Regions from separate parts of the Labrenzia sp. CP4 genome, predicted to be linked through region 1. Evidence: riboswitches for the same ligand, from Rfam matches in the RefSeq annotation. Region 1 holds a riboswitch; the other holds the start of a gene.
What was found. Region 1 has a riboswitch for S-adenosylmethionine ahead of ACP90_RS21735 (O-succinylhomoserine sulfhydrylase). Riboswitches for the same ligand answer to the same signal wherever they lie in the genome.
Positions count from the first base shown of each region.

Region 2: it holds a riboswitch for S-adenosylmethionine, as region 1 does, so the genes downstream of both, ACP90_RS23255 (hypothetical protein) here and ACP90_RS21735 (O-succinylhomoserine sulfhydrylase) in region 1, are expected to answer to the same signal.

Region 1 is NZ_CP011927.1:4,744,277-4,748,176, forward strand. It holds gene ACP90_RS21730 (CDP-alcohol phosphatidyltransferase family protein) at 96-713, shown strand; gene ACP90_RS21735 (O-succinylhomoserine sulfhydrylase) at 710-1,909, opposite strand; SAM riboswitch at 1,955-2,034, opposite strand; gene ACP90_RS21740 (2'-deoxycytidine 5'-triphosphate deaminase) at 2,173-3,309, shown strand; gene ACP90_RS21745 (YigZ family protein) at 3,316-3,864, shown strand.
Region 2 is NZ_CP011927.1:5,075,721-5,079,620, reverse strand. It holds gene ACP90_RS23275 (Rrf2 family transcriptional regulator) at 1-348, opposite strand, end outside; gene ACP90_RS23270 (group III truncated hemoglobin) at 446-949, shown strand; gene ACP90_RS23265 (hypothetical protein) at 940-1,161, shown strand; gene ACP90_RS23260 (acyl-CoA thioesterase) at 1,427-1,771, shown strand; gene ACP90_RS23255 (hypothetical protein) at 2,000-2,299, opposite strand; SAM-I-IV-variant riboswitch at 2,341-2,465, opposite strand; gene ACP90_RS23250 (YoaK family protein) at 2,563-3,252, shown strand; gene ACP90_RS23245 (ABC transporter ATP-binding protein) at 3,281-3,900, opposite strand, start outside.

The sequences.
Region 1 (3,900 bases):
AAGAGGGTTGTGACATATGAGGCCGGAATTGCTTGAGATTTGAGGCCGGATTTTGCAAGAACACCATCTGTCAGACCCAAAACAGTGATCTCTTCATGTTCGATGCCCACCTGCGCCCGCTGATCGATCCGCCGTTGAACCGGCTGGGCCTGATCCTTGCCGGCACGGGGCTTACTGCCAACAGCGTGACGCTGGCGGGCTTTGCTGCCGGCATGGGGGCAGCCATCGCTATCGCAACGGGTCATACCCTGATCGGCTTGTTCCTGATCGCGGTCAACCGATTTGCAGACGGTCTCGATGGCGCGTTGGCCCGGGCAACGGCCAAGACCGATCTTGGCGGCTACCTCGACATCACACTGGATTTCTTCTTCTACAGCGCAATCCCTCTGGCCTTTGCCATACAGGACCCGGCCAGCAACGCTTTGCCGGCGGTGGCACTTCTTGCCAGCTTCTACGCGAACGGCTCGGCCTTTCTGGCCTTTGCCATCATGGCGGAGAAGAACAAACTGACCACCGACGCTCAGGGCTCCAAATCGCTCTATTACATAGGCGGGCTGGCCGAAGGTACCGAGACCATCGCGCTATTCCTGCTGATGGCCCTGGTCCCCGCCTGGTTTCCTGCGCTTGCCTATGGTTTTGCCGCGATATGCGTCGTGTCCGCCGGCGCCCGGGTGCTCATTGGCGTGAAGGCGCTGCGGCAGACAGGCCGTTAGATCGCCTGGAGCGCCTTCTCGATATCTTCCAGCAGATCCTGCGGATCCTCCAGACCGATTGAAAGCCGCAGGATACCATCGGTGATACCGAGTTCCGCGCGCGCTTCCTCGCCAATCGACTGGTGCGTGGTCGTCGCCGGATGGGTGATCAGGCTCTTGGCGTCGCCCAGGTTGTTGGAAATCTTGACGATTTCCAGCGCGTTTGTGAAACGGAACGCGGTTTCCTTGCCGCCCTCGATTTCCATCGCCAGCATGGTGGATCCGCCGCTCATCTGGCGTTTGGCAACATCGGCCTGCGGGTGGTCGTCCCGGCCCGGATAGATCAGCCGCGCGACCTTGGACTGGCTTGCCAGATAGTCGGCAATCCTGCCCGCCGTTTCCGTCTGGCGCGCAACGCGCAGCGGCAGCGTTTCCAGGCCCTTCAACAGGACCCAGGCACTGAACGGGCTCATGTGCGGACCGGTATGCTTGATGAAAGGCATGACCTCGTCGTTGATCCATTCCTCGTCCGACAGGATCACACCGCCGAGGCACCGGCCCTGGCCATCGATGTGCTTGGTGGCCGAATAGACGACCACATCGGCACCGAGCTGAAACGGCGACTGATACAGCGGGGTCGCAAACACGTTGTCGACGATCAGACGAGCACCGGCTTCCTTGGCGATCTGTGCCACGGCCTCGATGTCGATGACTTCCAGCGTCGGGTTGGTCGGGCTTTCCAGGAACAGGGCCTTGGTGTTCGGCCGGACAGCCGCCTTCCACTGCTCGATGTCCGTTCCGTCTACCAGCGTGCTTTCAACGCCGAAGCGCGGCAACAATGTTTCGCAAATATAGCGGCAGGAGCCGAACAGGGCCTTGGCGGCAATCACGTGATCGCCTGCCCTTACCGCTGCCATCAGCGCCAGATTGACAGCCGCCATGCCGCTGGCGGTTGCCCGTGCGGCCTCAGCCCCTTCAAGCGCCTTGATGCGGTCCTCGAACATGGTGACGGTCGGGTTGGCATAGCGCGAATAGACATAACCCGGGTCCTCGCCATTGAACCTGGCCTCGGCAGCTTCGGCACCGCTGTAGGTGAAGCCCTGGGTCAGGTAGATGGTCTCCGAGGTCTCACCAAACGGTGACCGCATGGTGCCGCCATGAACCAGAGTGGTTGCAGGGCGCCAGTTCTTGTTTCCGGTCTTGGTGGTCTCAGTCATGTCTTTCATTCGCTCCAAACGCAAAAAACCCCAGCCTCAAGACCGGGGTTCTCACCTCCGGCCTTTTTAGCAACTTGTTTAACGTGGCTGCAAGCCGGCCGGCCCAAATCACCACGAAGTGAGCCTGTCCTACGGGAAAAGCAGGCACAGGTCAATTGTCTTGCGCACGATCCTCTCAAAAGCCCCGTTCTGCCAGAATGCCTGTTGGCGCGGGCGGCCCGATCCTTTAATGACCATAGACCAGCATAATGCGGAACATCTTCATGAACGTCACAGCGGGTCAGGTCTTGAACGGAAGCGCACTTCTCACAGCAAACGGCATTCTGCCGGAACGGGTAATCCAGGCCATGTTCGCCGCCGGAGAGATTTCAGCGGACGCGCCGCCTGTCACCGGTCAGATACAGCCTGCCAGCCTCGACCTGCGTCTGGGCAAGGAAGCCTACCGGGTGCGTGCCAGCTTCCTGCCGGGCCCCGACATCCAGGTAGCGGCTCGGCTTGAGCAGATGAAACTGCACACGGTCGACCTGAGCGAAGGTGCCGTCCTTGAAACAGGCTGCGTCTATATCGTGCCGCTGCAGGAAAGCCTCGCCCTGGCTCCCGATATTTCGGCAACTGCCAACCCGAAAAGCTCGACCGGCCGCCTGGATGTCTTCACCCGCGTCATCACAGACAACGGCCTTGCCTTCGACACCATTCCGGCCGGCTACACCGGTCCGCTTTATGCCGAAATCTCGCCGCTGACCTTTCCGATCCTCGTGCGGTCCGGGTCCCGCCTCAGCCAGATCCGTTTCCGGCGCGGTCAATCGCTCATTCCCGATGCGGAGCTGGAAGAGGTGCATAAGGCCCACACATTGATGAGCGGTGGCAACGAACGCATCGGCAACGGTGTGCAGCTCTCCATCGATCTGGAAGGGACCGGACCCGACAGCCTGATCGGATATCGCGCCAAGCAACACTCCGGACTGATCGATGTGGATGTCGTCGGCGCGCAGGACGTTCTGGATTTCTGGGAACCTATCTATCGCCGCCAGCGGGCGGAACTTATCCTCGACCCGGATGCATTCTATATTCTGGTCAGCCAGGAAGCTGTGCATGTGCCGCCGGACTATGCGGCCGAAATGGTGCCGTTCGATCCGCTCGTCGGCGAATTCCGCGTCCATTATGCAGGCTTCTTCGATCCCGGTTTTGGCCACGCCAGTGCCGGTGGTGTCGGCTCGCGCGCGGTTCTTGAAGTCCGCTCGCATGATGTCCCGTTCATCGTGGAACACGGCCAGACCATCGGGCGTCTGGTCTATGAACACATGGCGGAGCGCCCGGCGACACTCTACGGTGAAGGCATCGGCTCCAACTATCAGGGCCAGGCACTCAAGCTGTCCAAGCACTTCAAGGCACCCGCCTGACCGCCGATGGCCCTGAAAACCGTCACCCGTGAGTTTGAAGGATTTCTGGAAGACCGGAAGTCCCGCTTTCTGGCGCATCTGGTGCCGGTGGACATGTTCGACCAGCGGATGGAAGAGCTGCGCAAGGAGCACAAGAAGGCCAATCACATCGTCACGGCGCACCGGAGACTTCTGGAGGACGACCGGATTGAGGAGAGTGGCAAGGACGACGGTGAACCGGCAGGCACCTCCGGCATGCCAACATTGCGCGTGCTGCAAGGGGCAGACCTGATCAACTGCGCTGTTCTGATCGTGCGTTATTTCGGCGGAACGAAACTCGGCGGTGGGGGCCTGGCCCGAGCCTATTCAGGCGCAGCGCAGGATGCGATCAACAACGCCGACCTGGTACTGTTTCAAAAGATACTGTCGAAAACAGTTCGCGCAGATTTTGCGTCCGGATCGGAACTGGAACGGCGGATCGAGACCCTCGGCCTGACGGTGATGGCGCGCGACTACACCGAAGACGGAGTGACGCTGACCGTCGAAGGGCCGGAAGAGGTTCTGGCTGAACTTTAGGGAGCGTCGACGTCCCGTCACTCCTTCCAAGTCACT
Region 2 (3,900 bases), 330 kb from region 1:
GGCTTCCGAGGCGCGCGCCATTGCGCCTTTCAGGGCACACCGGGGCAGGAAGGCGCAGACTGTGGGCTCGGGCTTCAGGCAGGCGACGACGCCAAGGTCCGGCTCGATCAGCCGTACGACATCCCCCAGTCGGATCATGTTCGGTGTTTTCGCCAGCCGTATCCCGCCGCCACGCCCGCGCGTCGTCTCCAGATAGCCACCCTTGGCGAGATGAGCGACGATTTTCATGACATGTGATTTGGCAAGGCCAAGCTGCCGCGAAAGCTTGTCGACGGTCTGCGGGTCGTCGGATTGGCCGGTCGCCATCAGAATTCTCAAGGCAAAATCGCTGGCCTGACTGAGGCGCATGGCTGGGTCTCTTTAAACATTCATCTTATATGTTGATTTTAGCGGGTTGCTGTGCCATTTAAAAGATGCATCTTAAATGAATGTTATGGAGGCGGCTATGGAAGCCCCTAACTCCAGTACCAACAGATACAAGCTGAAGAGACGCGAAACGCCGGACCAGGGCGACCGGCTCCGCCGTTACGAGAAGGTCGATGAACAGGCGATCCATGTGATGGTGCATACCTTCTATGGCTGCATTCGCCAGCATCCACGTCTCGGAGGTATCTTCGAGGGCCGTCTGGCTGGCCGGTGGGAAGAGCACCTGCCGAAGATGGAAGCCTTCTGGCAATCCGTCCTGATGAAGAACGGCGCCTACAAGGGCAAGCCCGTGCCGGCTCACTTGAAACAGAAGGAGCTGGTAAGCACGGATTTTGGCGAATGGCTCAGTGTCTTCCGGCCCGTCATCCGTGAATTGTTCGTACCGGACCTTGCAGACGAGATTGTGGCCATTGCCGAACGCATCGCGCAGAGCCTGTGGCTGGCCACTTTCGGAACCCCCGGAGCCAATCCGCCTGCCGAACTGACATCGCAACCCTCTGAATGGAGCGGATCATGCTGGTAACGATTGTCCTGATAGCGGAAGTGCTGGTGTTCGTCTGGTTCACCGTCTTTTCGCTGATGCTTCTGTCCATGTATCTGGATTCGCGCGGCATGCCGCTGCCGAAACTGGATGTCGCTGGCCGCACACTCATCGGCAGCGCGAAACTGGCCTTCATCACCGGCATCGTCGCCCTTTCGGCGATGACAGTCCTTGAAATCCAGGCCTTCAGCTAGAAAGCAACCGAAATGAATACCTCCAACCTTCTGCATCGCGGCCTGCCGATCCTGCTGATCTGGGTCGCTGCCCCCATGCCGTTGTGGATCATGGCAATCCTGATGTTTGTCCTTTGACGGTGGACTTGATCCGCAGTTCCTTCTGAGGCCCTCCGATCAACCACTTCTATTCTTGCAGGTGATGACCTAGTCTTCTTGCGAGAATCAGCGGAGGGGCTCAGGCGTGTACGACGAAAAGCCGACAGGCGATCTGACATTGCGCACCATGGCAATGCCTGCCGACACCAATGCCTCGGGAGATATTTTCGGGGGCTGGGTGTTGTCGCAGATGGACCTGGCAGGCGGTATCGCAGCCGGTCAGCGGGCCGAGGGACGTGTCGTGACCATCGCGGTCGACAAGATGAAATTCATCCGGCCTGTCCATGTGGGCGACGTGCTGTGCGTTTATGCCGAAGTCCTTCGTGTCGGCAACTCGTCGATGGAAATCAAGCTTGAATCCTGGGCCCTGCGCCATCGCTACGGCCACCGTGAAAAGGTGACCGAAGCGGTCTTCACCATGGTGGCCGTCGATGACGGCGGCAAGCCGCGCCCGGTCCCCAAGAGGGACTGAGCGCCGCGATCTCATCCGGCTTGATTTCCCTAAACTCATCCTGAGGAAGCGCGTCAGCGCTGTCTCGAAGGATGGGCGGCATATTGATGAGAAAGCGGCCCATCACTCGATACGGGCCTTCGAGACAGGCCTTCGGCCTTCCTCAGGTTGGGGCGAGTTGTTGCAGCACGCCTGTATCAAAGAAATAGGCAGAGTGCAGACGTTGGCACCACACGGGGGGCACCCCCGTCAGTGTCTGACGGGTCCGTGCCGGTTGAGAATATCGGCAAAGAGGTCTTCATCGACAGCGCAGGTGCAGCCGTTCGCCCACAGTTGAAGCAGCGTTTTCAAACGCTCGGTGCGGGCGGTCTGGCTGAGCGGCGCCTTGTGCCGTGGTAGACCACCCAGGATGCGCAGGGATTTGATCCGCGCCAGCACGCAGTCTTCAGCGGCCTGGCACCAGATATCCGTTCCGGCAAGCTTGGAGCTCGCCGCCACATGGTTCTCGATCAGATCTGCCGCACGTCCGGCAAAAGGGTCCTGAGACAAAAAATCCTCCATCGGTTGCCCGAGGAGGACTGGCGCATGCAAATTAACCGCTTAGTTGCCGGAAAGCCTCGGTTGAGGGTCTGACCAGCCGCATCCCTGTTGCGGAAACCACCTTGCCCGGAACGGCAGGTTGGCGAGGGCGCCAGCCCTTCTCTTGATGATGGCGCGCTTATGCCATGTCCAATCCGGCTTGGCAAGTCCGCCAGTGCATGGCACATCTTCCTGAAAGGACTAGCTCGGGAGCACCACAATTGGACCGATCCATGTTGCATCACAGTCGGCCGTTGGTGCCGATCCTGCTCGCCTTTTGTGCCTGCTTCATCGATGTGGTCTGCATTCTCGGCCTGTTTCACACCTTCACGGCATTCATTACCGGAACGCTTGTCGTCTTGTGCACGGAGGTGTTTCACCAGGGGCAAAACGCGGCCCTGAAGGTTTTCGTGCTCGCGGTTTTCTTCGGTTCGACTCTCTTCTGGTTCGTTTCGGTCACTGCGCTGGTGCGCAAAAACAGGATTGCCGTCCGGCATCTGTTTGCGCTCGAAGCTTTGCTGGTGGCGGGCTTCATGTTCGTCGCCGGTCTTGGAGATCCGTCAGCCGGAGGACCGTTGTCTGCCGTCACTCTGACGGCTGTCGGGTTTTCGACCGTGGCCATGTCGTTGCAGAACGTCATCATGCTGACCCTGCTCAACAGGCATGTTCCCACGACCATCATGACCGGCAATACGCTGAAGCTTGTGCTCGGCATCGCCGACTATTTCACGCATCCCGAAACGCGGCCCGACAGCCGCTCCCGGATCCGTCACCAGGCCTTCGTCCTGATGGCCTTCGCGGCCGGAGGCCTCCTGGCGAGTTTCCTGATGACCGTCATGGGGTTCTGGGCGCTTGCGATACCTGTTGCGCTTTTGATGCTGCTGGCGATAGTCCAGCCGGTGCATGAGCCTCAAGTCGCCTGAAACCGGTGCCGGCTACTCAGGCCGAAAATTATGCGCCCAAGCCGGGTGCTTCTTCCCTTTGGTGGTGCCGGTCGTAATCGATGCGGCCGTCGACCAGATGAATACGCCGGTCCATCCTGTCGGCGAGATCGATATCATGGGTAACGGCGACGACGGTGGTCCTTTCGGTCTTCACAATGGCCTGAAGACTTTCGAACACCTGTTCCGTCGATACACTGTCGAGACTGCCGGTCGGCTCATCAGCAAGGATCAGCTGCGGTGAATTGGCAAGTGCCCGGGCGACAGCGACGCGCTGTCGCTGCCCGCCGGACAATTGCTCCGGGCGGCGGTGAAGAAACTCTTCCAGACCCAGCGCCGCCAGAAGCTCCGTCGCATGGTCGAGTTGGGCCTTGGGGCTGCGTTTGCCGAGCCGCTGCATCGGTATCATCACGTTTTCCAGTGCGGTAAATTCCGGTAGCAGGAAGTGAAACTGAAAGACGAAGCCGAGTTTTTCCAAGCGAAGATGCGCCATTTCGGCAGATGTCAGCGCATGAGTGGGAAGGCCGTCTATCCGGACCTCGCCTGACGTCGGCCTGTCGAGGAGGCCAAGCAGATACAGAAGCGACGATTTCCCGGAACCGGACGGACCGGTAATGGCAACGAACTCCG